One region of the Sorangium sp. So ce726 genome, then DNA from elsewhere that is predicted to be linked to it. Evidence: riboswitches for the same ligand, from Rfam matches in the RefSeq annotation. Region 1 holds a riboswitch; each other region holds the start of a gene.

What was found. Region 1 has a riboswitch for cobalamin ahead of WME79_RS21855 (TonB-dependent receptor domain-containing protein). Riboswitches for the same ligand answer to the same signal wherever they lie in the genome.
Region 2: another riboswitch for cobalamin. It lies ahead of WME79_RS04820 (TonB-dependent receptor); the one in region 1 lies ahead of WME79_RS21855 (TonB-dependent receptor domain-containing protein).
Region 3: another riboswitch for cobalamin. It lies ahead of WME79_RS01360 (energy-coupling factor ABC transporter permease); the one in region 1 lies ahead of WME79_RS21855 (TonB-dependent receptor domain-containing protein).

What each region holds. Positions count from the first base shown of each region.
Region 1 covers NZ_CP150349.1:5,843,854-5,853,874, reverse strand. The annotation lists gene WME79_RS21865 ((2,3-dihydroxybenzoyl)adenylate synthase) at 1-753, opposite strand, end outside; gene dhbC (isochorismate synthase DhbC) at 750-2,009, opposite strand; cobalamin riboswitch at 2,659-2,885, shown strand; gene WME79_RS21855 (TonB-dependent receptor domain-containing protein) at 3,093-5,126, shown strand; gene WME79_RS21850 (hypothetical protein) at 5,120-6,352, shown strand; gene WME79_RS21845 (ribonucleotide-diphosphate reductase subunit beta) at 6,383-7,339, opposite strand; gene WME79_RS21840 (ribonucleoside-diphosphate reductase subunit alpha) at 7,399-9,828, opposite strand.
Region 2 covers NZ_CP150349.1:1,293,088-1,303,108, reverse strand. The annotation lists gene WME79_RS04830 (hybrid sensor histidine kinase/response regulator) at 1-77, opposite strand, end outside; gene WME79_RS04825 (hypothetical protein) at 533-1,027, shown strand; gene WME79_RS04820 (TonB-dependent receptor) at 1,041-3,242, opposite strand; cobalamin riboswitch at 3,481-3,688, opposite strand; gene typA (translational GTPase TypA) at 3,851-5,737, shown strand; gene WME79_RS04810 (hypothetical protein) at 5,805-6,299, shown strand; gene WME79_RS04805 (LysR family transcriptional regulator) at 6,287-7,225, opposite strand; gene WME79_RS04800 (haloacid dehalogenase type II) at 7,418-8,227, shown strand; gene WME79_RS04795 (DUF1990 family protein) at 8,283-8,882, opposite strand; gene WME79_RS04790 (metalloregulator ArsR/SmtB family transcription factor) at 9,000-10,021, opposite strand, start outside.
Region 3 covers NZ_CP150349.1:350,878-360,898, forward strand. The annotation lists gene WME79_RS01335 (DUF3209 family protein) at 1-232, opposite strand, end outside; gene WME79_RS01340 (CbiX/SirB N-terminal domain-containing protein) at 256-1,443, opposite strand; gene WME79_RS01345 (energy-coupling factor ABC transporter ATP-binding protein) at 1,419-2,246, opposite strand; gene WME79_RS01350 (CbiQ family ECF transporter T component) at 2,243-2,992, opposite strand; gene WME79_RS01355 (hypothetical protein) at 2,982-3,293, opposite strand; gene WME79_RS01360 (energy-coupling factor ABC transporter permease) at 3,317-4,030, opposite strand; cobalamin riboswitch at 4,129-4,336, opposite strand; gene WME79_RS01365 (hypothetical protein) at 4,644-4,772, opposite strand; gene WME79_RS01370 (enoyl-CoA hydratase/isomerase family protein) at 5,484-6,311, opposite strand; gene WME79_RS01375 (3-hydroxyacyl-CoA dehydrogenase family protein) at 6,903-7,793, opposite strand; gene WME79_RS01380 (tetratricopeptide repeat protein) at 8,052-10,021, shown strand, end outside.

The DNA of each region.
Region 1 (10,021 bases):
GTGCGCGACGGGGAGGACGGCGAGGTACACGCTGCCCTCGTCGAGCCCGCAGATCTCCGCGCTGGCCCGCACGCTGTAGAGGTAGTCGTCGTGCGTTCGCGGGATGAGCTTCGGTACGCCGGTGCTCCCGCCGGACAGCTGGAAGAAGGCGACGTCCCCCGCGGCGGGCTCCGGGAGCTCGACGGGCTCCCGATCCAGGCTGGAGAGCGCTGTGTGCTCGCCCGGCTCGCCGGCCACGAGCACGTGCCGCAAGGTCCTGACGTCGCGCCGGAGCTGGCTCGCCAGCTCGCGGTAGTCGAACCCGCCGTCCCGGTCGGCGATGACGTAGGCGACCGCCTCGGTGTGCTCGCAGAAATACGCGATCTCGGCGCGCCGGTGCGCGGGCAGGGCCAGCACGGGGAGCGCCCCGAGCCGGAACAGCGCGAAGCACACCTCGAAGAACTCCGCGATGTTCGGGAGCTGGACCACGACGCGATCCCCCGGCAGGAGCCCGAGGTGCAGGAGGCCCGCGGCGAGGCGATCGGCGCGCCGATCGAGCTCACCGTAGCTCAGCCGGCGATCGCCGCTGACGAGCGCGATCCGATCCGGGTGCCGCGCGGCCCGCTCGCGGAGCAGGCGCCCGAAGGTCTCGCCGCGCCAGTAGCCGGCGCGCCGGTAGAGATCGGCCATCTCGGCCGGCCACGGAGTCCAGCCGTCGAGCGCCTGCGGTTGCGCCTGCGCGGGCGCCTGCCGGCTTTCCTCCGGAGCGCTCATGCCCGCTCCGGCGCCTGGTTGAGGCCGAGCGCGTTCAGCATCGTCCCGAGCTTGGCGGTGGTCTCGGCGAGCTCGTGCTCGCCGTTCGATCCGATGACGATCCCGGCCCCGGCATAGAGGCGGAGCGCCCGGCCGGCGACGTCGGCGCAGCGGATGACGACCGCCCACTCGCCGTCGCCGCTGGCGTCGGACCAGCCCACGAGCCCCGTGAAGAACCCGCGGTCGAACCGCTCGATCGCCTCGATGGCGTCGCGGGCGCGGTCCGTGGGGTATCCGCACACCGCGGGGGTCGGGTGCAGCGCGGTGGCCAGCTTCATCGAGGAGATCGAGAGATCGCGCAGCTCCCCCGTGAGCCGGCTCGACAGGTGCCACAGCGTCGGGGTCTGCGTGAGCGAAGGCTCGTCGGGGACGCTCAGGCGCCGGCAGAACGGCCGGAGCGCGGCGGCGACGGCGTCGACGACGATCGCGTGCTCGTGCCGGTCTTTCTCGGACGCGAGCAGGGCGATCGCCCGCCGGCGGTCCTCGTCGGGGTCCGGGCTGCGGACCGCGGAGCCGGCGAGCGGATTGGCGATCACCCGGAGCCCGGAGCGGGACAGGAGCAGCTCCGGGCTCGCGCCGATGAGCGTCCGCGCGCGCGAGGTCGGGACGCCGCGCTCGGAGCTGGAGAGCCCCGCGGTCGGATCCGAGAGGTTGGCGGCGAAGGTGTAGCCGTTCCGGTTCTGCTGCGAGAGGCGCTGGAGGACGAGGCGGAGATCGACCGGCTCTCGCACGACCATCTCCAGCATCCTGGAGAGGACCACCTTGCTCAGCGCCTCGGACCGCATCAGGCCCACCGCCGTCTCGACGCCGCGCACGTAGTCGCGGGGCTCGGGGACCTGGCGCAGCTCCTGGATGGTGATCGGCAGGTGCGATCTCGGCGCCTCCGACGTGTGGTTGAGCGGGCCAGCGCTCTGGATCGCCCTCGGCACGATGAGGTGCGCGGGCGACGTGCTGTTGAACGGCACCGCGCCGACCACCATGGGGAGCCCCTGGCCGGCTCTCGACGCCGCCGCGAGCACCCTTGTGACGCGGTCCGCGAGGCGATCGCCCTGATCCGCGCCGTTCGGCTCGAGGATCATGTCGTGTACGCCCTGCGCGAGGAGGGTGCGTGTCGGCGACGCGAAGAAGAACGACGACTCAGGGGTGTATTGCTTCAACAGCTGCCCTGCGTTCACCGCGGGCAGCGCGACAGAGGCCGGCATCGAGATGGAACTCATCAAACACTCCTTGAAGGTGTGGAAATGGGTAGCGGCTGCGGCGGGGCGCCCGCGCCATGGCGCCGGGCCCGTCACCGCGCGACAGCGGCGCTGCTCCCGGCGCTAGCGCCCGGGCGCGGCTCGGCCCCCGCGGCCCGCGCCTTCGGCGCGAGGCGCTCCGCGGGGTCGAACTCGATGGGATGGACGCCCGGCGCGCGGTCCGATCGAGGCACGCGCCGACAGCGCGCGCCGCAGGCCCGTCGCCCGACGCTCGACAGCGCTTCCGGCTCCACGGCGCCGCTGCGCGCTACAGGAGCGCCGGCGCGCGCCCTCGGCAGCCATGGGCAGGCGCGCGGCTGCAAGGAGCCGCGCGCGCTCCGCCAGCGAAGGCGTCGAGGGGCAGAGTCGGCGCGAGCGTCGAAATGGACTCGTCACATTCAGCTCCGATGGGCGTCGAGAGCCACGTGGGCTCGGATCATCGGGCGCTGGACGTCAGGTCTCGGGCCGCTAGATTCTGATAAAGAAAATCAGTTTCAAGTAACTCATGGCACGAGCGCGCAGGACTGTCAAGGGACTCCCGATTCTGTCTCGGGTGTGCGTCGCCGGTGGGCCCGTGGACGGGGCGCTCTGGGCCTTCGCTTCAGCGTTGACATCCTGCGTGACGGGTGCGACGAGTCGCCCCGCCATCGGTGCTCGTCCGGCCATCACCTGGCGAGCTGAAAAGGGAACCCGGTGAGAATCCGGGACTGCCCCCGCAGCGGTGAACGGGAACGACCATCACCAAGAAGCACTGGGCACGCACCAGAGCAGCCTGGGAAGCGGTGATCTGTAGGAGAGCGACCGGCGACGGCCGCAGCGCCCGTGAGTCCGAAGACCTGCCGAAGGTGCGCGCGCCGGTGCGCTGGCGCGCGCTGACCTGAGCCTTCGAGGGGAAGGCGCGCAGGCTCTGGACCACCTCGCACGCGCGCGGTGCCGTAGCCCGTCACGCAGCCCCCTCGCTTCGGCTCTCAGCTCACCCGGAGCAGCGCTGGGTCAACGCGGGCAGGCGGCGCGTGAATGGTTGATTCCTCGGATTGTCGGTCGCGTCGGCGCCGCAGCGCCGGCGTGGCGTGCTGGCTCGCGCTCGCCGCCTGCGGCGCCGTGGCGGCCCTGCCGGCCGCCCGCGCCGACGATCTGCGCAGGCCGGAGGGCGAGAAGGGGGGCGAGCACGCTGCCGCTCCGCCGGAGACGGCCTCGCTGGAGGTGCACGTCGAGGGGGATCGCATGCGCGCGCCCGCGCCGCCCAGGGACAGGTCCGTCGCGGGGTCGGTGCTGACCCGCGAGCGCCTCACCGGCGCGGGGCTCGGGGCGGCGGACGTGCTTCGCACGCAGCCGGGCGTGCTCATCATCGAGTCGGGCGGCTTCGGCGGGCCGGCGACCGCGGCCCTCCGGGGAGCGACCGCCACGCAGACGCCGGTGTACCTCGCCGGCGTCCGCCTGAACGACGACGTCGTCGGGACGGCGGATCTCTCCCTCGTGCCCCTCTGGCTCATCGAGCGCATCGAGATCTACCGCGGCCATGCGCCCATCGAGGCCGACCGCCTCGGCCCTGGCGGCGCGATCTTCTTCGAGCCGCGGCGGCCTTCCCGGACGACGGCCGGCGTGGGCGCCATGGCGGGCTCGCTCGGCGCGCGGCGCGGGTGGGCGTTCGCCGGCGCCAGCGCGGGCCCGGTGAGCGCGATCGCCGGGGTGAGCGCCGAGGCCGCGACGAACCGCTACGCGTTCGTCAACGATCGCGGGACGCTCTTCAACAACACGAGCGACGACACCGTGGAGCGCCGGCAGAACGCCGACGTGCGCACGATCGACGCCTGGGCGCTCGCGCGCGTCGAGCTCGGGGGCGGCGCGATCGTCGACGTGATCGCGAACGGCACAGGCCGCGAGCAGGGCGTGCCGAGGCTCGCGCTCCTGCCGTCCCGAGAGGCGCGGAGCGAATCGCGGCGCGTGCTGACGTCCGTCGTGGCGCGGGTGCCGTTCGGCGGAGAGGCGCAGCACACGCTCGAGGCGCGCACCTCGTTCATCGAGGCGCGGTCGGAGATCCATGATCCCCTCTTCGAGCTCGCGCTGCTCACGCCGGAGCTACGCCTCGCCGGCCGCCGGCTGGAGCAGACGCTCGGGGCGACGCTCTCCTTCGCCGACCAGCTCCAGGTGCGGCCCGTGCTCTCGGTCGCGCGCGAGGGCATCTCGCGCGCGCCGGACGACGTACCGCTCGCGCGCGCGCAGCGCTCGTTCGCGCGCGGCGCCGTCAGCGCGGCGGCGCGCCTCGGCGAGGGGCTCGCGCTGCACGCCCTCGCGAGCGGGGAGTGCCACGCCACCGGGGCGGACCGGGAGCGCCCTTGCGACGTGCTCGTCCCGACCGGGCGGGTCGGCGTGGAGGCGGGGAGCGACCGGCTCCGGCTCCTCGCGACCGTGGGCCGCTACGTCCGCGTCCCGACGCTCGGCGAGGTGTACGGCGTCTCCGGCTTCGTCCACGGCAACGCGGAGCTCGAGCCGGAGTCCAGCGCCACGATCGAGGCCGGGATCCGGGCGCAGACGGGGCGCGGCGCCGTGCTGCGCGGCGCCTTCGTCGATGTGTTCGCGTTCGGGAGCGCTGTCTCCGGGCTCGTCGCGTACGAGAAATCCGGCCAGGGCTACGTGAGGCCGTACAACGTCGGCCGCGCCCGCGTCGTGGGCGCGGAGCTCCTGGCCGGGGTCGAGGTGACCCGGTTCCTCCGCGCCGAGATCGCGGCGACGCTCCTCGATCCGCGGGACACGACGCCGGGGCGGACGACGAGGAACGACATCCTCCCGTTCCGCTCGCGCCTCGTCGTCGCGCCGCGCCTTCACGCCGAGTGGAAGCGCCCGGGCGGCGCCGTGTTCTCGGGCGCGTCGGGCGAGCTCCGGGCCGTGTACCAGTCGAGCCGGTACGCCGATCCCGCCGGTCTCGGCGTGATCGCGGAGCAAGCGACACTCGACCTCGACGCGGAGGCGAGGTGGCTCGGCGGGCACCTCGCGGTGAGAGGTCGCGTCGCGGACCTGCTGGACGCGCGGCGTACGGATGTCGTCGGGTTTCCGCTCCCGGGACGGAGCGTGTTTTTCACACTGGAGTCAACATGGTGAAGATCAGTCTATTTGCGATCGCGATCTCGATTCCGCTCCTCGGGTGCAACGTGGATTCGCCGCCGCCGTCGACGGGCGGCGTCCACGGCGGCGGTGATGGGGACGCGTGTGAGAGCGGCGTCGTCATCGTGACGAGCGACTACCAGTCGACGAACATCGTTGTGTCGGAGCTCGACGGGACCACCCTGTCTCCCTCCTTCGTGTCGAGCGGCTCGGCGAAGCCGGGGCTCAGCCTCGCGCTGTCCGGCGACGTCGATGTCCCGAGGGCGGCGCCGCCGTCCGGCCGCGTGGTCCTGCTCGATCGGTTCGGCACGAACGTGATCACATGGATGGATCTCGAGACCGCCGAGGTGCTCGCGCAGCTCCCGGTCGGGCAGGGGTTCGAGTCGAACCCTCAGGACTACATCGAGGTGGACGCGGACCGCGCGCTCGTGTCGCGCTACGGGAGCAACCCGAGCCCGGGCGTTGAGCCGTTCGACGAGGGCGGCGATCTCCTGATCGTCGACACGAAGGAGTACTCCATCGCGGGGCGCATCGCCCTGCCGGAGGAGGAAGAGGGGCTCCTGCCGCGCCCGTCGGGGATGGCGCGCATCGGTGACGACGTGGTCGTATCGCTCGGCCGGCTCGCCGCGGACCTCTCGACCGCTGGCGAAGGGCGCTTCGTGGGCGTCTCGCCGGGGCAGGGCGCTGTCACATGGACGGTCGACGTGCAGGGGCTCTACGGCTGCGGGCGTCTCGCCGTGTCGCCCTCGGGAGAGCGGCTGGCGGTCGCCTGCTCGAGCCGCTTCAACACCGAAACGATGGAGTACGACCCGGCGACGAGCGACATCGTGATCTACGACGCTCGCACCTCGCCCCCGGAGGAGATCAAGCGGCTCGGCGTGGCCAGGGCGCTCGGCGCCGCGGTCCAGCCCACGCTCGCCTTCGCCTCCGAGGACGTCATCGTTGCGACGGCGTACGCGGGCAGCGCGTCGGCCGGGGACCGCGCCTTCTCCGTGAGCATCGCCACGGGCGAGGTCACGAACCTCGCCGAGGCGACCCAGTCCTACGCCTTCGGCGGCGTCCATTGCTCGCCCGGCTGCGGCGACGTGTGCCTGCTGAGCGACGCGGAGAGGAACAAGCTCCGGCGCTGGAAGGTGGCGGCGAACGGCGCGCTCGATCCGCTGGAGGACGCGACGGTCGACACCGAGATCGGGCTCCCGCCGCGAGGGATCGGCGGGCTCTGATCGGTCCCGCGGGCGGTACGCCGATCGACCTCAGAACGAGGCGTCGAGGACGACCTCCCCGGAGACGCCGACCTGGTACGCGGAGACGCGGCGCTCGAAGAAGTTCGTGACCTCCTGGACGTCTTGCAGATCCATGAACGAGAACGGGTTCTTCGCCCCGTAGCGCTTCGGCATGCCGAGCGTGGCGAGCCGCTGGTCGGCGCAGAACTCGAGGTAGCTGCGCACGTCGCGCGCCGACATGCCCGCCACGCCGGCGCCGAGGAGATCCTCGGCGAACCGGGCCTCGCAGGCGATTGCCTCATCCATCATGTCGACGATCGACCGCGAGAGGCCGGCGTCGAAGAGCTCGGGCTCCTCGCGCCGCGCCGTGCTCACGACCTCGAAGGCGAAGCGCATGTGGGCGCTCTCGTCGCGGAAGACCCAGCTCGTCCCCGCGGCGAGCCCGTGGAGCAGGCCGCGCGAGCGCAGGAAATACACGTACGCGAACGCGCCGAAGAAGAAGAGCCCCTCGACGCACGCGGCGAAGCAGATGAGGTTCAGGAGGAACCGCCGCCGCTCGGCGCGCGAGTCCAGCCGGCCGAGCGACTCGACGGAATCGAGCCACCGCATGCAGAAATCGGCCTTCTGGCGGATCGAGGGGATGTTCTCGACGGCCGCGAAGGCGCGGTGACGGTCCTCGGGATCGGGGATGTACGTGTCGAGGAGCGTCAGATAGAACTGGACGTGAAGCGCCTCTTCGTAGAGCTGCCGTGACAGGTACATCCGCGCCTCCGGGGCGTTGATGTGCCTGTACAGGTTGAGGACGAGGTTGTTCGCCACGATGGAGTCTCCCGTGGCGAAGAACGCGACGAGGCGCTGCACGAGGTGCCGCTCCGCGTCGGTCATCCTCCGCAGGTCGGCCACGTCCGTGGAGAAATCGACCTCCTCCACGGTCCACGTGTTCTTGATGGCGGCGCGGTACATCTCGAAGAAGGCCGGATAGGCCATCGGGCGCAGCGTGAGGCACTGGCCCGGATCCAGGAGGCGCGCGGGGCGGCTGACGCGGCTCACTGGCAGGCCTCGCACGCTGCGGGGTTCTCGAGCGCACACGCCACGTCCGCGGCCGCCTTCTCCGGCGGCGCCTGCCCCAAGCCGCCCTCGCGGCGCGGCGCGGGGCCGCCCTCGGTCGTGCGGTCGGGCGCCTCCACGGTCGCCTTGGCGATGCGCGTCGCGGGGCGCGATCGCAGGTAATAGGTCGTCTTGAGCCCCTTCTTCCATGCGTGGAAGTACATGCTCGAGAGCTGGCCGATGGTGGGGTTCTCGATGAAGAGGTTCAGCGACTGGCTCTGATCGATGAAGGCGCCTCGATCCGCGGCCATGTCGATCAGCGAGCGCATCGGGATCTCCCACGCCGTCCGGTACACGGCGCGGAGCTCCTCCGGCAGCTCGTCCATGCCCTGGACCGAGCCCTCCGCGAGCTTGAGCCGGGCGCGCGCCGCGTCGTTCCAGGCGCCGAGCCGCTTGAGCTCCGCGACCAGGTAGCGGTTCATCTGCAGGAAGTCCCCCGAGAGCGTCTCGCGCTTGAAGAGGTTGGACACCTGCGGCTCGATGCACTCGTAGCAGCCCGCGATCGACGCGATGGTGGCCGTCGGCGCGATGGCGACGAGCAGCGAGTTCCTGAGCCCCTCGGCCTGGACGCGCGCGCGGAGCGCCTCCCAGCGCGCCGTGTCCTCCGGGACGGCGCCCCACGCGTCGAACTGGAGCTCTCCGCGCGCGGCGCGCGTCTCGTCGAACGCCGGGTGTCGCCCCTTCTCCGCCGCGAGGTCCGCGGACGTCGAGAGCGCGTGGTAATACACCTCCTCCGAGATCCGCCTGGAGAGCTCCCGCGCAGCCGGCGCGTCGAAGGGCAGGCGCATCTGGAAGAAGACGTCCTGCAGGCCCATGAGCCCGAGCCCGACAGGCCGCCAGCGGAGGTTCGATCGCCTCGTCGAGGGGATGGGGTAGTAGTTGAGGTCGATGACGCGGTCGAGCTGGCGGACCGCGGTCCGCACCGTGCGCGCGAGCTTCTCGAAGTCGAACGCGATCGCGCCGTCCGCCAGTGTGGCCGTGTGGCGAGCGAGGTTGATCGAGCCCAGGTTGCAGACGGCCGACTCCTCGTTCGAGGTCACCTCCAGGATCTCGGTGCAGAGGTTCGAGAGGTGGACGATCCGGCCCGGCAGCGCCGTCTGGTTGCAGGCGCGGTTCGACTTGTCCTTGAACGTCATCCAGCCGTTGCCGGTCTGCGCGAGCGTGCGCATCATCCGCGCGTAGAGCTCGCGGGCCTTCATCGTCTTCCTGGCGAGGCCCGCCCGCTCGGCCTCGACGTAGCGACGCTCGAACTCCTCACCGTAGAGATCGGGCAGATCGCGCACGTCCTTCGGGTCGAACAGGCTCCATTCGCCGTCGGCCTCGACCCGCTTCATGAAGAGGTCCGGGACCCAGCTCGCGAGGTTCAGGTTGTGCGTGCGCGCGGCCTCGTCGCCCGTGTTGTCGCGCAGCGAGAGGAACTCCTCGACGTCGGCGTGCCACGGCTCGAGGTAGACGCAGCAGGCGCCCTTGCGCTTTCCGCCCTGGTTCACGGCCGCGACGGACGCGTCGAGCGTCTTGAGCCACGGCACGATCCCGCTGGAGTGCCCGTTGGTGCTCTCGATGAGCGAGCCGCGCGACCGCACCCGGTGGTAGGCGAGCCCGATGCCGCCCGAGAACTTCGAGAGCATCGCGACGTCGGTGTAGCGCTGGTAGATCGTCTCGAGGTGATCCTCCGGCGAGTCGAGCAGAAAGCAGCTCGAGAGCTGCTCGTGGCTCGTCCCGGAGTTGAACATCGTCGGTGAGCTCGGCAGGTAATCGAGCGACGAGAAGAGCCGGTAGAGCTCGATGGCCTGCGCCGCCGTCTCGGACAGCGCGCACGCGATGCGCAGGAAGAACTGCTGCGGCGTCTCGATGACGAGGCGCGTCTCGGGGTGCTTGAGCAGGTAGCGGTCGTAGAGCGTCCGCAGGCCGAAGTACTCGAGCTCATGGTCCCGCCCCGGCTCGATGGCGTCGTTCAGCTTGCGGGCGTTCTGCGCCACGAAGCCGTGCAGTCGATCGTTGATGAGGCCCAGCCGCCGCCCCACGGCGATGCACTGCGAGAAGGCGTGGATCTCCTGATTGCGGACTTCCTTGTCGATATAGGTCGCGAGCAGGCGCGCTGCGAGCTTCGCATACTGGGGCTCATCGGCGATGAGCGACGCAGCCGTCTGGATGGAGAGCTGATCGAGCTCGCGCGTCGTCGCGCCGTCGTAGAGGCCGCTGATGGTCTTGGTCGCGACGCGGAGCGCGTCGACGTCGGACAGGGCTGCGCAAGAGCGGCTCACCGCCCGGACGATCTTGTTGACGTCCACAGGCTCGCTCGACCCGTTCCTCTTCTTCACCCGCATCGTCGTGTGCGGGAGCGTCTCCTCCGCGCCGGCGCTCGTCATGGCGGGCGCGTGGGGTGCGTGGAGCGCGCGCAACGGCGCCGCGCCGTTGCTCTTCACCAACGGTTCGTTCAGCATGGCATCCTCCTCGTCGTGCTCGTTCCGAGCGGTCCCGGACCGCTCGCGTCGATGCCGCGAGAGCGAAGAAGCCAGCCGATGCGCACGGGTGCGCCAGGCTCTTTGGAGGAGCCCTCGG
Region 2 (10,021 bases), 4.6 Mb from region 1:
ATGAAGATGGCGTAGTCCTTCACGCCTTCGACCAGCATGCGGAATTGCAGATCGGCGCCGAGCCCCGTCGGATCCATGCGGCACAGCCTACAGCATGGTTACACGTTCGCCATGCCATGCTCTCCCTTCCTGTCCTGCTCTCCGCGTCCGCGAGCCGTCATCGTGGCGGCCGGCAGCGGCGAGTGACGAGCACAGCAATGGCCCTATGAGCCGGCCTCGAGGGCGCCCGCTGGCGGCCGCGCAGGGCAGCCGCTACCCGCTGGAGCGGTTCGAGAGTGCAAAGACGGACTCATCGATTGTGGAGCCATCGAACGTGTCCAGTGCGAGCCACCCGACCTCGAGGGCACCGGGTTGATCTTGCCAATCAGCTCCGGGAGCGCGCGGCGCCGATCCGTTGCCGACGCCCGGTGGCTCACGCTCGAGTTGGTGTGCGTGCGTGTCGCGGGCGAAGAAACGCCGGTGTATCCTGGCCGGTGTACGCTGAGGCCGCCGCGAGCATCCCCGCCGCGACCGCTCCAGAACGAGCACGATCATGCATCCTGACCCCTGGCACCTGGTCACCAGACAACCGGACTACGTCCTGGCTTCCTGGCACCAGATCTTCTGTGTCATCTGGCGCCGCGAGACGACCGAGGACGGCGCGCGCCACCTGAGGGACGCGTGCGCGGAGTTCGCGAAGAAGCACCCGCGCGGCATAGGGCTGCTCACCCTCGTCGAGAGCGGGGCGTCGTTGCCGCCGGCGCCCGCGCGCAGGGCGATCGCGAGTTTCCTCGCGGAGGCGAGCGCAACCATCAGGTGTTCAGCGGTCGTCTTCGAGGGCTCGGGGTTCCAGGCGGCGATGGTTCGCAGCGTCGTGACAGGGCTCACGCTCATTGCCCGCCAGCGTTATCCGCACAGGGTATGTGACATCCGGGAAGCCTGGCAGATGTTCGCAGAGCTCCTGACCGCGGCGTCGGGCGACGCGGTGAGCGAAGCCGCGTTCCGGGCGTCGCTCGACGCCCTGCGCGAGGACCTCCGCCGGACATGAGCCGGCGCCGCGCCTACTCCCAGTACAGCGTCGCCCGCCCGATCGCCGTGAACGGCCAACCCGGCGAGTAGTGGATCCCGGTGACCGCGGCCGGCTCGTACCGCAGCCGCGACTCGCTCGCGAACTGGACCTCGCGCCACGTCGTGTCGAAGAGGTTCTGGATGTCCACGGCCACCTCGACGTTCTTCCACCGCAGCCCGGCGTTGGCGTCGACGACCGTGAACCCCTCGGCGGTGAGCGACTCGTCCTCGGTCGCGGGCCGCGCGCCGATCGCCTTGACCCGCAGCGCCGCGAACGGCGTGAACGCGCCGAACGTCGGGCGGACGCCGACGCCCGCGGTCAGCGTCTGGGTCGGCGCGAGGGCGACCGCGCTCGCGTTGCCGGCGTTCTCGCGGAAGCGCGCGCGGGTCAAGGTCGCGTCCACGTCCGCGAAGAGCCAGCTCCTGAGCCGGTAGCGCCCGCCGATCTCGATCCCGTAGCGCCGCGTCTGCCCCGACGCCTCGGTCTCGCCCGCGTCGCCGCTCCAGACCAGCTCCGAGTCCAGGTCGAGCAGGAAAGCGGCCCCGCTCAGGGACAGGCCGCGCAAGGGCGCGACCCGCACGCCGACCTCGTAGCCAATCGCGGGCGTGATCAGCGTCGCCGCCCCCTCGCCCAGCACCGCGCCCTGCGCGTCGTTCGAGTGGAAGCCCCGACCGAAGTGGGCGAAGAGATCGACCCCCTCGGCGGGCGACACGATCGCCGTGAGCTTCGGGAGCAGCTGCATCTGTCCCCGGGCGCCGCTCGACCTGTTCCCTGCCGCCTCGAGGTCCTCGCCTGGGTCGTCCACGTTGACGTCGATCCACTGCCCGCGCGCCCCGAGCACGACGCGGAGCCAGCGCCGGAGCCGGGCGTCCTGCTCGACGTAGACGCCGATCTGGCTCTCGTCGACGTGGGTCCTGCTCTTCTCCTCGATCCGCTCGCGCGCCTCGTCGTGGTGGAGGGACTTGTCGATCGCGTCCGCGCGGATCTGCGCGCCGAGCGAGGTCGTGAACCTCGCCCCGCCGAACTCGTATTGCCTGCGGAACCGGAGATCGGCGCCCCCGACGGTGCGGTCGTCGTTCTGCTCGATCTGATCGCCGTGGACGGGGTCCTCGCTGAAGAACGTGAAGTTCGAGTACAGCGTGAAGCGGTAACGGACGAGGTAGGCCAGCGCGCTCAGATCGGCGTCCCGCCACGCGGTCGAGTAAGCGACGGACGCCATATGGCGCTCGGTCGCCCCGCCCTCGGTCGGATCCACGGCGCCGAAATGGTCGATGCACGGCTGTCCGAATGCCGAGGGCGGCGGGTTCAGGCCGCCCTGCTCGCCCTCGCCGCACACGGCGCGCGCGGGGATCTGGCCGGAGCCGTGCCAGGTCGATCCGTACGACATCCATGTCATCTGGACCTTCCCGGTGTTGCCGAGATCGTGCGTGGCCCGCAGGTACACGTTGAAGCGCTTGAGCCGCTCCGGGCTCAGGAACGGCCCGTCGTTCCGGTAGATCTCCGCCGCGGCCACCGCGCGCCACGCGTCGCCGAGATCCGGCGAGGCGATGACGAGGCCGCGCTGGATACCGTACTGCCCCAGGCTGACCTGCGCGTAGCTCTCCTCGAGCTTCTCGGCGAAGCGCAGGTTGACGGCGCCCGCCGTACCGAAGTCGCCGATGCTCGCGTAATAAGGCCCCTTGTAGCCGTCGAGCCCTGTCACGAGCTCCGGGATCATGAAGTAGAGATCGGTGAAGCCGTGCCCGTGGCCGTGGCTGACCATGTTGACGGGCACGCCGTCGACGAAGAAGGCGACGTCGGTCCCATGGTCCGCGTCGAACCCGCGGAGGAAGTACTGGTTCGCCTTGCCGCCGCCCGCGTGCTGCACGGCGAAGAGCCCGGGGACCGACTCGAGGATGTCGCCCGGCCGGAGCCTCGGCCTGAGCTCGAGCTCCCGGCGTCCGACGGAGACGCGCGACGCGGCCTCGCTGCCCGGCTTCTCCGCCTGGATCGTGACCTCGATCGCGGCGTCGCCCGCGGGCGCGCCCTCACCGGTGGGCGCTGCAGCGGCGGCCTCCGGCGGGGCAGCGGGCGCCTCGGGGGTGTCGCCCTCGGCGCGCGCGGGCCGCGCGGCGGCCAGCACCATGGATAACGCGGCGAGCAGATGAAATGGATGGCGGTGCCCGTGGCTCGTCGTGACCGTCTCGCGCAGCATTCGTGTCCTCCTTCGCCGCAATCGCGCGGAGCGGCGTCGGGCCGCTCGCGTCGAGCTCCGCGAGGACGAAATGGCTGGCCATCGCACGGTGCGCTGGACCGACCTCTCGCCCCCACGGGCGACCGGAAGGCGACGCGGGGGGCGGTTCGGTATCCGGGACGTGGCAGAGGCAGAGCTGCACCGGCTCGGACCTCACCGCCTCCCTCGAGGCTCCCAGGTCGAACCGGCGCCGGATGTCTCCCGCCGCCGGGCGCTGGCAGGTCTTCGGGCTCGCGAGCGCTCCGGCCTGGCCGGCTCCCTACTGTCCACCGCTTCCCAGCCCTCGGCGGGCCAGTGCATGGGGTGGAGGTCGTTCTCGCTTACCGCTGCGGGGCAGCCCCGGAATTTCACCGGGTTCCCTCTTCGGCCCAGGCGAGCGCCCGGGCACCAGCACGGCGCGCACCCTATGGCCGTGCGCCTTCGGCTGTCAATCGCTAGCGCTCCCCTCGCCCGCTCGGCGCGCCCGGGCTCATCCGCGCCACGCGCGCGCCTCGCGCTCTCCATCCAAGCGCCCCAAGCGCCTCGCCGGGCGGCTGCCGTGCAGGCCGAACGTTCGGGCTCTAGCGAGGATGGGCTCGCTCCTCCGTGGGTCGCGTGCTACACGGCCGCCGCCGTATATGCCCCGTAATGATCTCCGCAATATCGCCATCGTCGCCCACGTCGACCACGGGAAGACGACCCTCGTCGATCACATGCTGCGCCAGTCGGGCGCCTTCCGAGAGAACGAGGTCGTGGCCGAGCGCGTCATGGACTCGAACGACCTCGAGCGGGAGCGCGGCATCACCATCCTCGCGAAGAACACCAGCATCCGGTACCGCGGGGTCAAGATCAACATCGTCGACACGCCCGGCCACTCCGACTTCGGCGGCGAGGTCGAGCGCACGCTCATGATGGCCGACGGGGCGCTCCTCCTCGTCGACGCCGCCGAGGGCCCGCTGCCGCAGACGCGCTTCGTGCTCTCGAAGTGCCTCCAGCGCGGCTTCCCGATCATCGTGGTCATCAACAAGATCGACCGGAGCGACGCGCGCGCACACGAGGTGCTCTCCGAGGCGTTCGACCTCTTCTGCGACCTCGAGGCGAGCGACGCGCAGATGGACTTCTCGACGCTCTACGCCGTGGCGAAGCTCGGCCAGGCGAAGCGAGAGCTCGAGCACGAGGCGAAGGACCTCGAGCCGCTCTTCGAGACCATCCTCGAGCGGGTCCCCGGCCCCTCCGGCGACCCCGACGCGCCGCTCCAGGTCATCGTCTGCAACACGACCCACGACGACTACGTGGGCCGGCTCGCGGTCGGCCGCGTGGTCCGCGGCACCGCCCGGTCGGGCGCCGACGTCGCGCTCCTCACCGAGGACGGCCAGTCCCGCGGCTACGTGAAGATGCTCTACGTCTACGAGGGGCTGAAGCGGGTCCCGGTCGAGAGCGCCGTCGCAGGCGAGGTGGTCGCCATCGCGGGGCTCGACTCGGTCACGATCGGCGACACGATCACGGATCCCGCGCACCCCGAGGCCCTGCCGCGCATCGTGGTCGAGGAGCCGACGATCAAGATGAAGATCGGCGTCAACACGTCGACCTTCGCCGGCAAGTGCAAGCAGTCGAAGTTCCTGACGAGCCGTCACCTGAAGGAGCGGCTCGAGCGCGAGGCGATGAAGAACCTCGCGATCCGGGTGGAGCCGACCGAGGTGCCCGACACGTTCGTGGTGCTCGGCCGCGGCGAGCTCCAGCTCGCGATCCTCGTGGAGACGATGCGGCGCGAGGGGTACGAGATGCAGCTCTCGAACCCCGAGGTGGTGACGCGCGAGATCGACGGCGAGGTGATGGAGCCGCTCGAGCTCGTGGTCATTGACGTGCCGGACACCTACGTCGGCATCGTGACCGAGCGCCTCAGCACCCGGCGCGGCCGGATGGTGAAGATGACGAACCCCGGCTTCGGCCGCGCCCGCCTCGAGTTCCGGGTCCCGTCGCGCGGGCTCATCGGCTTCCGCGGCGACTTCCTGACGGCGACGCGCGGGACGGGCCTGCTCAACACGATGTTCGACGGCTGGGCGCCCTGGGGCGGCCCGATGATACGCCGCCCGACCGGCGCCATCGTCGCCGATCGCGCCGGCGTGGCGACCCCGTACGCGCTGCACCACCTGCAGCCGCGCGGGATGTTCTTCATCGTCCCCGGCGTCGAGGTTTACGAGGGGATGATCATCGGCGAGCACAACCGGCCGAACGACACCGACGTCAACGCGATCAAGGAGAAGAAGCTGTCGAACGTGCGCAACCACGGCAAGGACGAGAACGTCCTCCTGGCCAGCCCGCGGCTGCTCACGATCGAGACGGCGATGGAGTGGATCGACGGCGACGAGCTCGTCGAGGTCACGCCCGACGCGGTGCGCGTCCGCAAGAAGGTGCTCGCGTGCAACCGCCGGGAGCGCCGCGAGGACGCGATCGAGCAATCGCAGGCGGTGGAGTGAGCGGCGGGGGCGCGCGGAACGTCCGACGCGCGCCCCTGCCGTGCCTGCCGCGCGATAGGATGCCCTGATGAGAACGACGCAGCTCTTCGCTTTCCTGGCTTCGCTCGTCGCGCTCTCGGGGGCGGGCGCTTGCGGCGGGGCGGTCGTCGTCGACGGGCTCCCCGGGAGCTCCGATGGCGCCGGGGGCGCTGGCGCGGCCGTGGGCTCGCAGTCGGCGAGCTCCGGCGGGCCCTCGATCGAAGAGCAGAAGGCCTCGTGCGATTTCTTCTGCTCGCTCTTCGACGGCGTCACGTGTCCGGAGCTCCGGTGTCGCGAGCAATGCGCCGACCTGCTCTCCGAGCAGCGCCCTTGCAACGCGCTGACCGCTCCTTTCTTCGACTGCGCGGGCGAGACCGTCGCCTCCGCGGACCAGATCCCCTGCGCGTTCCTCGCGCCGTCGATCGCGTCGCTCTTCGATTGCCTGAGCGGGCGCGTTTCGGAGTGCACGACCGATTTCCTGCCCCCGACGTGCGATGCGCCGTTCGAGGCGCTCAGGGCGTGCCAGCGCGATCAGGGCCGGTAGCGGGGGCGCTCGTGGCCTGACGCGCGCGGCCGCGCGCCGGGATCGAGGGCGCTCCGGAGCGGCCCGAGGGCGTCGACGACGAACGTGACGAGCGCCTTCACGCGCGGCACCCCGCGCGTATCGCGGTGCACCCCGAGCCACAGCTTGCGCCCTGGCGGCGGCGAGGGCGGCGAGAGCAGGCAGAGGCCGGCGGTCGCGTCGCCCAGGTAGCGCGGCAGGCAGACGAGCCCGACGCCGGCGGCCCCCATCGTCGCCTGGGGCTCACGGCCGTTGGTGCGTGCGGCGACGCGGGCCTTCGCGGCGACGGCGCGCACCCATGACAGGTCGGCGATCGCCGGAGGATCGTCGTTCATGGTGACGAGGGAGTGGCCCGCGCACTGCCGGTCGAAGTCCGGCGGGCCGTGCTCGGCGAGGTAGGCCTCCGATGCATAGAGGCCGAACCCGATCCGCGCGACCTCGCGCTGGAAGACCTCGTGGTGCTCGAACGCGGCGGGGCGCAGGGCGATGTCCGCTTCCCGCCGCGGCAGGCTCAGCCACCGCGCGTCCGCGACGAGATCGACGGAGATGGCGGGATGGCGCGCGAGGAACGGGACGAGCATCGGCCCGAGGACGCGCGTGGCGAGCCACTCGGACGCGGTGATACGGAGGTGGCCTCTCAGGCCAGCGTCGCGTCCGGCGGCGGCGCGCTCGGCGGCGAGCGCGTCCTGCTCCATGCGCTCGGCGTGGCCGAGCACGCTCTCGCCCGCGGCCGACAGCGCGAACCCCGACGGTGAGCGCTGGAAGAGCCTCGCCCCGAGGCGCCGCTCGAACGCCGCGACGCGCCGCCCCACGGTCGGCTGGGTGACCTTCAGGACGCGCGCGGCGGCGGAGAGGTTGCCGTGCCGCGCGACGGCGAGGAAGTAGCGCAGATCGTCCCAGTCGAGCATGGCTCCGGGGCGCGGGGCGCTGCTGCCGGAGAGCGCTCCGCGCCATGCAAAGGTGCATGGCGAGTCTACGTCGATGGTGGATCCCCGGGCAACGGTGGACCGCGCATGCTCTCCCGCGTGCGTTCCCGCACCCGCGCACTCGCGCTCTCGCAGGTCGCGTGGTTCACGTCAGATGATCTGATGGAGGCCGGCATGTTGACGAATCGTCGTGAGTTTCTCCACCGCGTGACCGGTACGGCCGCGGCGGGCTTCCTGGGCTCGGCCCCGGCCGGGACCACCTCCTGTGCCGCGCAGCATGGGCCGGCGCCGCCGCGGCCAGCAGCAGGATCAAAGATCAGGGCGGTCGCCTTCGACGCCTTTCCGATCTTCGATCCGCGGCCGATCGCGGCGCTCGCGGAGGATCTCTGTCCGGGCAAGGGGGCATTGCTGAGCGAGGCGTGGCGCACCCGGCAATTCGAGTACACGTGGCTCCGGGTCGCGTCCCACGAGTATGCCGACTTCTGGCAGGTGACGGCGGATGCGCTGGTGTTCGCCGAGCGCGCGCTGGCGCTCGATCTCGGGGAGGAGAAGCGGGCGCGGCTCCTCGGCGCGTACCTCGATCTCCGGGCGTGGCCCGACGTGATGCCGGCGCTCCGGGCGCTGAGGGGCGCGGGGATCCGGCTCTCGTTCCTGTCGAACTTCACGCCGAAGATGCTCGGGGCCGCCATCGAGGGCTCCGGTCTGGCAGGCCAGTTCGAGCACGTGCTCAGCACGGACCGGGCAAGGACATACAAGCCGGATCCTCGCGCGTACCAGATGGCGCTCGACGCGTTCGGCCTCACGCGCGAGGAGATCGCGTTCGTCGCGTTCGCGGGCTGGGACGCCGCGGGGGCCCGGTGGTTCGGCTATCCCACGTTCTGGGTCAACCGCCTGGGCCTGCCGGCCGAGGAGCTGGGCGTGAGCGCCGACGCGACGGGAGCGAGCCTCTCGGATCTTGTGGAGTTCGTGAAGGAGAGGGCGTGACCGGCGGGGCCCCGCCGCCTGTGCGAACAGCTGGTCCCAGGGCTCCCGGCGCGCCTCACGGCGGCGAGGTCACGGCGCTGCGCATGACGCGCAGGGAGTCGCGGGCGAACCGCCCCTGGACCCGGCGCGCGTAGGGATAGCCGAGCCGGGCGAGGAGGTGGTTCGGCCGGGAGACGGCGAAGATGTCGTAGGCGACCTCGCCGGAATGCTCGTTGTGCTCGACGAGGAAGCGCTCCTCGCCGCGCTCGCCGTGCTCCTCGAGCGTCCCGTAGGCGAAGCCGAACCGGCGCACAGGGCCGCTCGTCTCATCGACCGTGTAAACGATCTTGCACGCGTTGAGCCAGTGAATCCCGAGCACGCGGACGAGGATCACCACGGTGACGCCGGCCTTCAGGGGAGCGTCGGGATAGCAGAGCTCGACCCAGCCGAGCCGGAACTGCGCCCAGCGCCGCATCGCCTCGACAGCGCGGTCGAAGAGCGCGGCGCCCTGGCCGAGCACAGCGCGGTGGTGGTCGACGTTGAAGCCGGCAGGCGGCCGCGGGCGGCCATCGCCGGCGCCGGTGCACCCGACCTCCGTATACGAGGGCGGCCGCCCCGCCTGGCGAGCGAGGAAGGCGCGGATCGCGGCGTCGGAGGGGCGGGCGCGGGAGAGCACGAGGAGCAGGATAACCGATCACGGAGACGCGATCTCCCGCGCCCCGTCGTGAGATCTCGCGCAGTTCGCGATCCCTCCGCCTGTCTCGGAGTGAGCGAGCGCCGTGATACCGCCGCATCACTCGCGGATGCGCGTCGTCGTGTTGTAGCCGCCCGGCGCGAGGGGCGACAGCTTCTCCAGCCAGATCTGCTCGAGCAACGTGAGCTCGTCCGCCAGGGAGAACCCCGGCTCGTCCTTCTGCTTCACGATCTCGAGCACCTCGAACGTGAAGGCGTCGGCGCCGTGCTGCTTCCAGTCCTGCTGGAGCTCCTGGTTCGAGTGGCCGCCGATGGACAGCATGAAACGGTGCTTGTTGAGCGGCCCATGCAGGTTGGTGCTGCTGCCGAGCAGCACCTTGCCGTTCACCTTGTTCTTGACCTGGAAGATGCCCGCCTGCTTCGGTGTCTCGAGGTACTTCCGCTTCAGCTCCTTGCGCGTTTCCATCGTGTTCGCTCCCGCCTTCCTCGTCGCCGCCTCGGGCGTCTTGGCCCCCGCCTCAGGCGTCTTGACCCCTGCCTCGGGCGCCCTGGCGCCGGCCTCGATCAGCTCATAAAACTGGCCATCACGCGCCATGTAGCCCTCGTCCACCAGCATGCGCCGGATCGTGCAGTGGTCGGGATACACGGCCTGGATGATCTCGTTGACCTCACGCTCCCGGTAACGCCGGCCCGCCTGGAACTTGCCCAGGAACTGCTCGAGCACGATGCGCTGCTTGCGCCACTGCTTTGGCAGCTGGACCAGCACGCCGCCGCGGAAGAAGCTGCGCAACACCTGGCTCCGGGAGCGCTCCGCGCGCCGCCGCTCGGGGCTGCTCGCGGCCGACGGCAGCGCGACGAGCTCCCTCAGCGTGAGGCGGAGCAGATCGTCTCGCAGCGCATAGACGAGGTAGTACTGCGTCTTGCGCTTCGTCACGAGGCCGGCCTCGTCGAGCTTGCGCAGGTGAAAGGAGACGGTGGACGGCGCGCGCCCCAGCCGCTCGGCGAGCTCCTCGGCGCAGTGCGGCCGCTCGAGCAGGGCGTTCACGACCTGCATCCGTGAAGCGTCGGCGAGCGCCTTGAGCACGCCGATGCGCGCATCGAGGCCCAGCGCCGGCGCCGGAG
Region 3 (10,021 bases), 5.5 Mb from region 1:
TGGCGTCCCCTGGAGGGGTCTTCGCGACCTTCTCCTGGAGCTCCACGAGCGACCCCTCGAAGAGGCGGGAGAGGTTCTTCAGGTCGCCGGCGCGCAGCATCGCCGAGACCGGCCCGGGCTCGGCGGCCGCGGCGCCGAGCTCGGCGAGCTCGTGCGCGCGCTCGCCCGGATCGTCGATCCCCAGGATGTTCATGAGCCCAAGGCGGAGCGCGGCGATCTCGTGACAGGCCATATCGGTTCTCTCCTATCCATCCTTCATTGCATGATGTCGTCGACGAGCCGGGCCACCAGCCGGTCGCCGAGCAGGTGCTCCTCGACGAGGTCCTTCGCGTCCTCCTCGCGGACGCCGCGGTACCAGACCCCGTCGGGGTAGACGGCGACCGTCGGCCCCTCGCCGCAGCGCCCCATGCACGACGTCCTCGTCACGCGGATCTGCTGCTGCTGGCCGGCCTGCTTCACGAGGCGGCGCACCGACTCGAGCAGCGCCAGGCTGCCGCGGTCGACGCAGTCGGCGTTGCCGCAGACGAGCACGTGCTTGCGCAGCGAGCGGTGGGCGTGCGGGTGGTTCGACGCCTGCGTGTGCGTGAGCGTGTGGCGCACGCTGTAGAGCATCGCCTTGAGCCCGCCGACCTCCCGGGCGAGCCCCGGCAGCGCGGTGCGGTACATGCACGTGTCGCAGGGGAGCGGCGCCTCGCCGGCGAACGCCTGGCGCGCGCGCTCGTCGATCAGGCCCTCGAGCGCGCTCGACCGGCCGAGGTGCGGCGCGAGCGACGCCCGGATCCACGGGTACGTCGACGAGAAGCGGTCGACCTGCTCGGCGAGCTTCGTCATGAGCCGCCCGGCGAAGAGGAAGTAGGGGACCACCACGACGCGCTCCGGCCGGTGCCGCGCGACCCGCTCCAGCGTCTCCTCGACCGAGGGCCGGGTGATGCCGATGAAGGTCGGCTCGACGAGCTGGAGCCCGCGGCCCTCGCCGATGAGGCGCGCCGTCTTGCAGAAGTCGCCGTTCGCGTCGGGGTCGCTCGACCCGCGCCCCACGACGACGAGCGCCGATCGGGCCCGCGCCGCCGGGTCGGCCGGCAGCGCGGTCGCGGCGCGCTCGAACGCGAGCTCCGCGAGCGCCGGGTGCACGCCGAGCGGCCGCGCCGCCGAGAAGCGCACGCCCGGGTGCGCGGCCCGCGCCCGATCGAGCGCGAGCGGGATGTCGTTCTTCACGTGCCCCGCCGCGAACAGGAAGAGCGGCACGACAGCCACCCGCGACGCCCGCGCCGCGAGCGCCGCGAGCGCGTCGGCGAGGTGCGGCGTCGCGAGCTCGATGTAGCCGTGCTGCACGGCGATCCCGGGCCGCGCCGCGGCGTAATCGGCCACGATCGCCTCGAACTCGGCGTTCGACGCGGCGTCGCGGCTGCCGTGGCCGATCAGCAGGAGACCGTCGTCATGCACGCGAGCGCCTCCTCCAGGGTGAGCGGTAGGCCCGCGCCGCCCCGCGGCGGCACGGGGGTCATCCGGGTCCAGAGCTCGGCGACCCACGGCCGCCGCACCCGCGCCCGCGCGAGGAGCTCTCCCCGCGCGAACACCTCGCGCGGCGGCCCGTCCGCGAGGACGTGACCGTCGCCCAGCAGGACCGCGCGCGTGGCGAAGAGCGGCACGAGATCCACCGCGTGTGTCGCGGTGACCAGCGTGGTCCCCTGCTGCTCGGAGAGCGCGCGCAGCGTCTGGCACAGGGCGAGCTCGCCCTCCGGGTCGAGCCCCGCGGTCGGCTCGTCGAGCAGCAGCACCCGCGGCCGCATCGCCAGCATCCCGGCGATGCACGCGCGCTTGCGCTCGCCGAAGCTCAGCGCCTCGATGGCTCGATCGGCGAGGTGCGCGATCTGCACGGCGGCGAGCGCCTCCTCGGCGCGGCGCCGCGCCTCGGGCGCGGGCAGGCCGAGGTTCCTCGGGCCGAACAGGACGTCGTCGAGGAGCGTCGCGCCGAGCAGCTGGTCGTCCGGGTCCTGGAGCACGAGCGCGGCGCCCGCGGCGACGGCGTCCGAGGGCGAGCCCACGCGGCGGCCGGCGATCTCGACGCCGCCGCCGGGCGCCGGGAGGAGGCCGACGAGCGTCCGGAGCAGCGCTGTCTTGCCGGCGCCGTTGCCGCCGAGCACCGCCACGGACTCGCCCTCGGCGACGTCGAGGTGCACGTCGCGCAGCACGGGCTCGCTGTGCCGGTAGCCGAGCCGGGGGGCGCGCAGCGCGATCGCGATCATCCGGCCTCTCCCGCGGCGACGCTGAGCCCGAGGGCCGCGAGGGCGGCGGCGGCGAACGCGAGGTTCGCGGCGGGCGCGCTCGTCCTTCGGTCAGCGACGGGGAGCTTCCCGTGGTAGCCGCGGAGCTGCATCGCGAGCGCGGCGCTCTCGGAGCGCTCCAGCGTCCGGAGCGCCACGACGCCCGCGACGGCGCCGGCCGAGCGCGCGGCGGCGCCGGGGCGGGTGAACCCGCCGCGGAGCGCGGCGGCGCTCCACGCGCTGTCGGCCGCGCGCTGGAGCACGCCGGCGAAGCGCCGCGTCAGCGCGAGCAGCTCGACCAGGGCCGCGGGGACGCCGAGCCCGGCGAGCGCCGCCTCGATCTCGGCGGGCGCGGCGGCGCCGGCGAGCCAGCGGAGCACCGCGGCCGCCGCGAGGACGCGCGCGCCGATGGCCACGGCGCGGCGGGCCCCCTCGGCCGTGATCGCGTCGACCGGGAACGGCGCGCCGGGGAAGAGCGGCGCCCCCGGCGTGAGCGCGAGCGCGAGCGCCGCCGCGACCACGCCGATCCACGCCGCGGGCGCGGCGGCGCGGAGGACGGCGCGCGCCGGCGTGCCCTGGAGGCGGAGGGCCGCGCACGCGAGGAGGAGCAGCGCGGCCGGGGTGACGGACGAGCGCGCGCCCGCGGCGACGCAGCACGCCGCCACGGCGGCCCCGAGGCGGAGCCGGGCGTCCACGTCGCGGAGCCGCGCGGGGGAATCAGTCCGCACGGAGGCCTTCGCCGCCGGCCTTGCCCGCGGGCGCGCCGGCGCGCTCGACGAAGAGCACGCGCGAGAAATAGCCGAGGGCGAAGCCGGCGAGGAGCCCCGCCCAGAGGAACGCGAAGAGCAGGAGGTCGCCCTCGAGGCCCGCGAACAGCGGCCCCGTGTCGTGGCGCCCTGCGTCCTCGGCGACGCGGCGGACCACGGCCTCGTCGACGCCGTCCCAGGACGCGTTGCCGCAGGCGGCGAGCCAGAGGGAAGCGGCGAGCTGGAGCGCCGCGCGCGCGCGCCGCGCGAGCAGCGCGGACATCGGGCGCTGTCCGAGCCGCCGCATCACGACGCCCTCGGGGCGAGCCGGACGACCTGGAGCCGGTCCAGGATGTCGGGCCGCCGGGCGCGCAGGAAGGCGAGCGCCCCCGCCGTCATGACGCCCTCGAGAAGGCCGAGCGGCAGCTGGGTGGGGACGAAGGCGAGGGCGACACCCGTGAACATGGACGTCACCGACCCCTCGCCCGAGAGCCCGAGCGCCAGCGCGAGCGCCGTGGTGGCGTAGGTTGCCCAGTCCGACGTCACGCCCGCCAGGAACCCCGCGACCCACAGGTTCGCGCCGCAGCGCCGCGCGAGATGGAAGGCGAAATATCCGGTGAAGGCGCCCGCGATGCCCATCGACGCGACGTCGGCGCCGAGCGTGGTGAGGCCGCCGTGCGCGAGGAAGAGGGCCTGGATAAGGAGCGCCACCACGGTGACGAGGACGGTCATCCAGGGGCCGATGAGCACCGCCGCGAGCCCTGTGCCGCACGGGTGGGAGCAGGTCCCGGCGGTCGGCACCGGCACGGGCATGCACGAGATCGCGAAGACGGCGGCGGCGATGAGGCCGACGAACGGCTTGTAGAAGGTGTCCTGCTGGGTGCGGCGCCGGAGCAGGTGGAGGGCGATCGCGACGAAGGGCAGGGCGAGCGCGTTCCAGACGGCGCACCAGCCGAGCGGCAGGACGCCTTCCGCGAGGTGCATCGCGGCCGCGGGCCGGGGCGAGAGGAGCGTCCCTATAGACACGGCGGCGATCGACACAGCGCGGCCGTGAAGACCGATTTCGGCGCTCCGGGTGAAGTCCGCACCCGAACGCCACGAAGACGTGCGCAAGCTGCACCTCGTGGGGGGCTCGGGTAGGTCTCCCGGCTCATGGGTTCAGGGAGCTGATCGAGCTCCCTGCGCTGCGTCCACCTTCCCAGGCCTTTTCCAAGGAGGCCCAGTGGTCTTCGGAGGCAGCTCCCCACTCACGGTGGCGGGACCGCGCCGGTTTTGCACCGGCTTCCCTGTTATGCCCCGGAGGGCACCCGAGGAATGGATTGTCAGGCCGGTGCTCGGTAATCCCGTTTCGCGCCCGGCGTCAAGGACGTCGCGCCCCGATCGCCGAGGAGGTGCTCAGCGGGCGCTGCATGCGGCACGGCATGTCAGACGAGCTTCCCGTCGAGCGCGGGCCAGCTCCGCCTCGCGCGCGCTGCCTTGCGCGTCGGCCTGCGCGTCTTGGCGACGCGATCGCGGGAGCCGGGCGCGCCCACCTGAGGGCGCGGACCGGGCGAACCCGGGTGCGTCGACCCGGGGGCGCGAGCTTCCGCCTTGCGCGGTCCGGCTCGCCGCGGCCCGCCGCGAGCGCCCTCGTCTACAGCGTCGGTGCGGCGGTGATGCCCGCGCAGGTGGGCACCCCGCCCTCGGGGGCGCTGCCGAGGCGCACGAGGCCATCACTGCCGAGGCGCGCCGCGCGCCCGTCGGCGCCCCATCGAGCAGACATGGACGCGCCGGCGAGCGATCGAGGCCCTGTGATGCGATGGCCGAGAAATTGACCCAGACGCATCATGCGAAGAGTCGTCGAGCACACGTCTTGAATTATGTCCGCCTTAGATAAAATCTGTTTACTTTATCGCCGCGAGGGTCCAGCGCCTGTCGCGGGCTGCGCCCGCATGGGGTCTCTCGTGCGCTTGAATACAAGGCGCCGGCGCGTTCTTTCCGCAGTGTGCTTTGTTCGTCCTGGCTCTTTACTCGGGAGCAGGTGTCCGGTGTACGGCCCGTTGCCTCGTGGCATCTCTTATTGAAGAGATGGGGGATTTCGTGTTCGCTCGTCTCGGAATGCGAGACGAACGCTGCGCTGAGCGCTGTCTTCGGTGGAGGGGTATGCCCGGCTCGAACGTGAATTCCCGCAGAGCTGGTGGTTGTGGGTCGCGCGCCCGCCTGGCCGTCTTCGCGCCTTGAGCGCTCTGCTCGCTCGGCGTGCAGGCGTTGCACTTTGTTATCGACAACGCGCTTGCGGATGCCACAATCTGACTACCGCATGCGCACCGGCGCGGACCCCCCAGCCCGGAGCGCATGCGGTCTTGTTTCTTAGCACCGTGACGGACGTTCAAGACTCCGGCGCGGTGTCCCTGCCGCGGTCATTCTGGGCCCCCCTCCAGCGTGATGCGCGGTATTTTTTTGCCGTCGAGCGCGGTTCGCGCCTTCGGAGCTCTCACTTCCCGGTGAACGTGGCCTGCGATTTCGCCAGGAACGCTTTCATTCCAAGCTGTTGATCATCGCTGCCGAAGAGCGCGGCGAAGGCCTGGGCTTCCAGCTCGTTGGCGGCGGCGAGGTCGAGGCTCTCGCCGCGCAGGAGGACGCGCTTGGCGGCGGCGACGGCGAGCGGCCCGCGCGAGGCGATCTTGAGGGCGGTCTCGCGGGCGCGCGCGAGGAGCTCGGTCGCCGGGAAGACGGCGTTGACGAGCCCGATCGACAGCGCCTGCTGGGCGGTGATCATGTCTCCTGAATAGACGAGCTCGCGCGCGCGTCCGGGCCCGACCCGTCGCAGCAGCCGCTGGGTCCCGCCGAACCCTGGGATGACGCCCAGGTTCACCTCGGGCTGGCCGAGTTTGGCGCCTTCGGCGGCGTAGATGAAGTCGCAGGCGAGGGCGAGCTCGCAGCCGCCGCCCAGCGCGAAGCCGTTGACGGCGGCGATCACGGGGAAGGGGGCAGTCTCGATGAGCTCGGCGAGCCGGTGGCCTGCGTCGGCGAACCGCTTCGCGGCGATGCTGTTCATGGCCGCCATCTCCGCGATATCGGCGCCGGCGACGAACGCCTTGCCGGCGCCGGTCAGCACCGCCGCGCGGACCTCGTTGCCGTCGGCGGGCGCGAGGAGATCGCGGAAGGCCGTGGTGAGCTCGCCGAGGACGGCGGGGTTCAGGGCGTTGAGTTTGTCGGGCCGCTGGATGGTCACGGTGGCGACGTGATCCGCGCGCTCGACGGCGACGAACTGGAGCGTACCGCGAGCAGGGGCCCCCGGCTGCTGTTCTTGAGCGGTCATGGAGCGTGGTTAGCAGCGCCCCGCGCCGGGGGGAAGCGCCTGCCGTGGGCCATGGAAGGCGTCATTCCGTGTCCGCCCGATCCCGCTGTGTCGAGGCCGTTGCCGAGCCGACGAGCGAGCGATTTCCAAGCGAGCGATTTCCAAGCGAGCGATTTCCAGAGGATGTCACGCGTCTGTTCCGGGACACGGCCCGTCGCTCGACGATCCGAACTCATCGATTGAGTGCGGGTGCGCGCGACGTGACGCCCCTGTCGCGAGCCCGCGTGCGATCGTAGTGAGTCGAGCAGACCGCCCGTCCTCCGAGCCGCACACCCGTATTCGCCTCGCGCGGCTACCGTCGTCGCTCCCCGTCATCATCCCCCCTGGATCCCCCCTGGAGAGAGCCAGGGAGGGAGGGGGTGCCGCGCGGGGGGCCGGCGGGGTAGGGCCCCACGAACCCGAGCGCCGGCCCGCTCCCTGCGACGCCCTCCCGGACCGGCCCCGCCGTTCAGCCGGCCATAGCCCCCCAAAAGGCGCGAGTTCGTGGGAGGGGCCCTACCCCGCCGGCCCCCCGCGCGGCGCCCCCTCCCTCCCTGGCTCCGCAGCAGCCGCCTACACCGCCCGCCCGCTCTTCTGCCCCTTCTCGTCGTACACGTAGAACCCCCGCCCGCTCTTCTTCCCGTACCACCCCGCCGCCACCAGGTTCCGGAGCAACGTGGCCGCCCGGTACTTCGAGTCCCCGAACTCCCGGTGCAGCACCTCCGCGATCGACAGCACCGTATCGAGCCCGATCAGGTCCGCCAGCTCGAGCGGCCCCATCGGGTGGTTCAGCCCGAGCCGCGCCCCTGCGTCGATGTCCTCCGGCGTGGACAGCCCCTCCTGGAGCGCGAAGCACGCCTCGTTGAGGAACGGGATCAGCATCCGGTTCACGATGAACCCGGGCTGGTCCTTCGAGGTGATCACCGTCTTGCCGAGCTCCACCGAGAGCGCCCGGACGGCCTCGTACGTCGCGTCCGACGTCTGGACCCCACGGACGAGCTCGACCAGCTTCATCAGCGGCACCGGGTTCATGAAGTGCATCCCGATGACCCGCTCAGGCCGCCCGGTCACCGCCGCCAGCCGCGTGATCGAGATCGACGACGTGTTCGACGCCAGGATCGCGCCCTTCGGCAGCGCCGCGTCGGCGAGCTTGAAGATCCCGCTCTTCACCTCGAAGTTCTCGGTCACCGCCTCCACGGCCAGGTCGACCCCGCCCAGGCCCGCGATCCCGTCGGCCACCGCGACGCGGCCGAGGAGCGCCTCCCGCGCCTCCGCGGCCAGCTTGCCCTTCTCCACCTGCTTCGCGAGAATGGCGGCGATCTGGGCCTTGCCCGACTCCGCCAGCGCCCTCGAGACGTCGCACAGGACCACCTCGAGGCCCGCGGCCGCGGCGACCTGGGCGATGCCTCGCCCCATCTGGCCCGCGCCGATCACCCCGAAGCGCTTGATCGTCGTAGCTTCCATGGCCGCGGTTGATAGCCGAACCCGAGAGCGCGGTGAACCGCCCTCGCCGCGGCCAGACCGCCCGACGGCCCGCCCGCTCGGACGTCCCCGCGCCACAGAAGCAGAAGCGCGCGAAAGCTCCGCCCCACCTTCCAGGCCCGCGGGGGCGAGGAACCTTGAAACCGTGTCGTCCGCCCGGCTATCTTCGCCCGGCCCGTGAACGGACCGGACCGAATTCGCGAGGTCCGCGGAGAGACGATGAGCGTTGAGACGATTCGGATGGCCCTTGGGCGTCTGCAGGATGAGCCCGAAAACGAGGCAGCCTGGAACGAGCTCGCGGAGGCCGTGACCGCTCCGAACAACGGCGCGGGCCCCGGGGACGTCGAGCGCCTGCTCGGCGCGGCGCGCGGGCGGCACGAGCAGCGGAAGGAATGGCAGGCCGTGGCCCGCCTCCTCGAGCTGGAGATCGCCCTCGCCGCAGGCAGCGCCGTCGAGCCCGCGATGCAGGCCGAGCTCGCCCGCGTCTACCACGAAGAGCTCATCGACGTCGACCGCGCGGCGGCCGCGTACAAGCGGCTGCTCGAGCTGCGCCCCGACGACGACGCCGCGGCCGAGGCGCTCGAGACCGACGCCTCGAAGCGCGAGCGGTGGCGCGACCTCGTGGACCGGTACGTGGCCGAGGCCGAGGGCGCGACCGACGGCGCCTTCAAGAGCGCGCTCTACACGAGCGCGGCCGACATCGGCTACCGCTACGGCCGCGTCGAGCTCGGCGCCAGGGTGGCGGAGCTCATCGAGCTCGCCCTCACGCTCGACCCGAAGAACCTCCGCGCGGCCAACCTCGCCGAGATCGCCTTCTCCACCGCGGGGGACTGGGACGCCGTCGTCCGCGTCCAGTCGATCGTCAAGGGCGAGGCCCAGATCAAGGAGGACCGCATCGCGGCGGCCGTCCGCGCGGCGCGCACCATCAAGGCCCGCCTGAGCGATCCGGCCCGCACGGTCGCGGCGTACGAGGAGCTGCTCGACCTCTCGCCCGGCCAGCCCGAGGCGCTCTCGTTCCTGACCGAGGCCTACTCCGCCGCGGGCGACTGGGATCGCCTGGTCGCCCTCTACGAGGACCAGCTCCGCAGCGGCGGCGTGAAGCCCGGCGAGGAGCTCGGCATGCTCGTGCAGATCGCCATGGTCCACTGGCGCATGCGCGGCCAGCCCCAGGCGGCCGAGCCCTATTTCGACCGCGTGCGCCGCGCCGACCCGGCGCACGCCGGGATGCTCAACTTCTACCGCGAGGTCCTCGAGCAGCGCGGCGACAAGCCGCGGCTCACGACGATCCTCACGGACGCGCAGCGCGCCGTGCCCGACGGCGCCGAGAAGCGCGCCATCGCCACGGAGCTCGCGCGGCTCGCCGAGTCGCAGGAGAACGCCGCCAAGGCGATCGAGCAGTACAAGTCCGTGCTCCGGACCGATCCGGAGAACCGCCAGGCGCGCGACGCCCTGAAGCGTCTCTACCTGCAGACCGAGGGGTACAACGCCCTCGTCGAGCTTCACCGGCAGGACCTGGAGCGCACGCCCGCCGACGACGTCGCCGGCAGGGTCGCGGTGCTCCGCGAGATCGCGGCGATTTACCGCGATCGCGCCAAGAACGACGCGGCCCTCGTCACGGTCCTCACCCAGATCGTCCAGCTCGACGACAAGGACGTCGACGCCGTCCGGGAGCTGACCCGCATCTACGAGTCGCTCGGGCGCTGGCGCGACCTGCTCTCGTACCAGCAGCGCCTCGCCGAGCTGACCGAGAGCCGCGCCGAGAAGGCGGGGCTCTACCGCGCGGTCGCGCGGCGCTGGTTCGACCAGTTCTCGAACGTCCAGAACGCCATCGCGGCGTACGAGGCGCTGCTCACGGTCGAGCCGATCGACGAGGAGGCGCAGCAGAAGCTCCGCGAGCTGTACCTGAAGCGGCGCGCCTGGCCGCAGCTCTACTCGCTCTACGAGCGCAAGCTCGAGGGCGCCGAGGGCGCCGCGAAGATCGAGCTCCTCGGCGAGATGGCCAAGCTCGCCGCCGAGCGGCTCGACCGCGGCGCGGACGCGATCGCGCTGCAGAAGCGGATCCTCGAGCTCGATCCGAGCGCCCCCGGGGTGCTCGACGCGCTGGAGAAGCAGGCCGAGCGCGAGAAGGACTTCGCCACGGTCGCCGAGGTGCTCGAGCGCCGCGTCGACCTCGCGCCCGACGACGCGGCGCGGCTCGTCTCGCTGCAGAA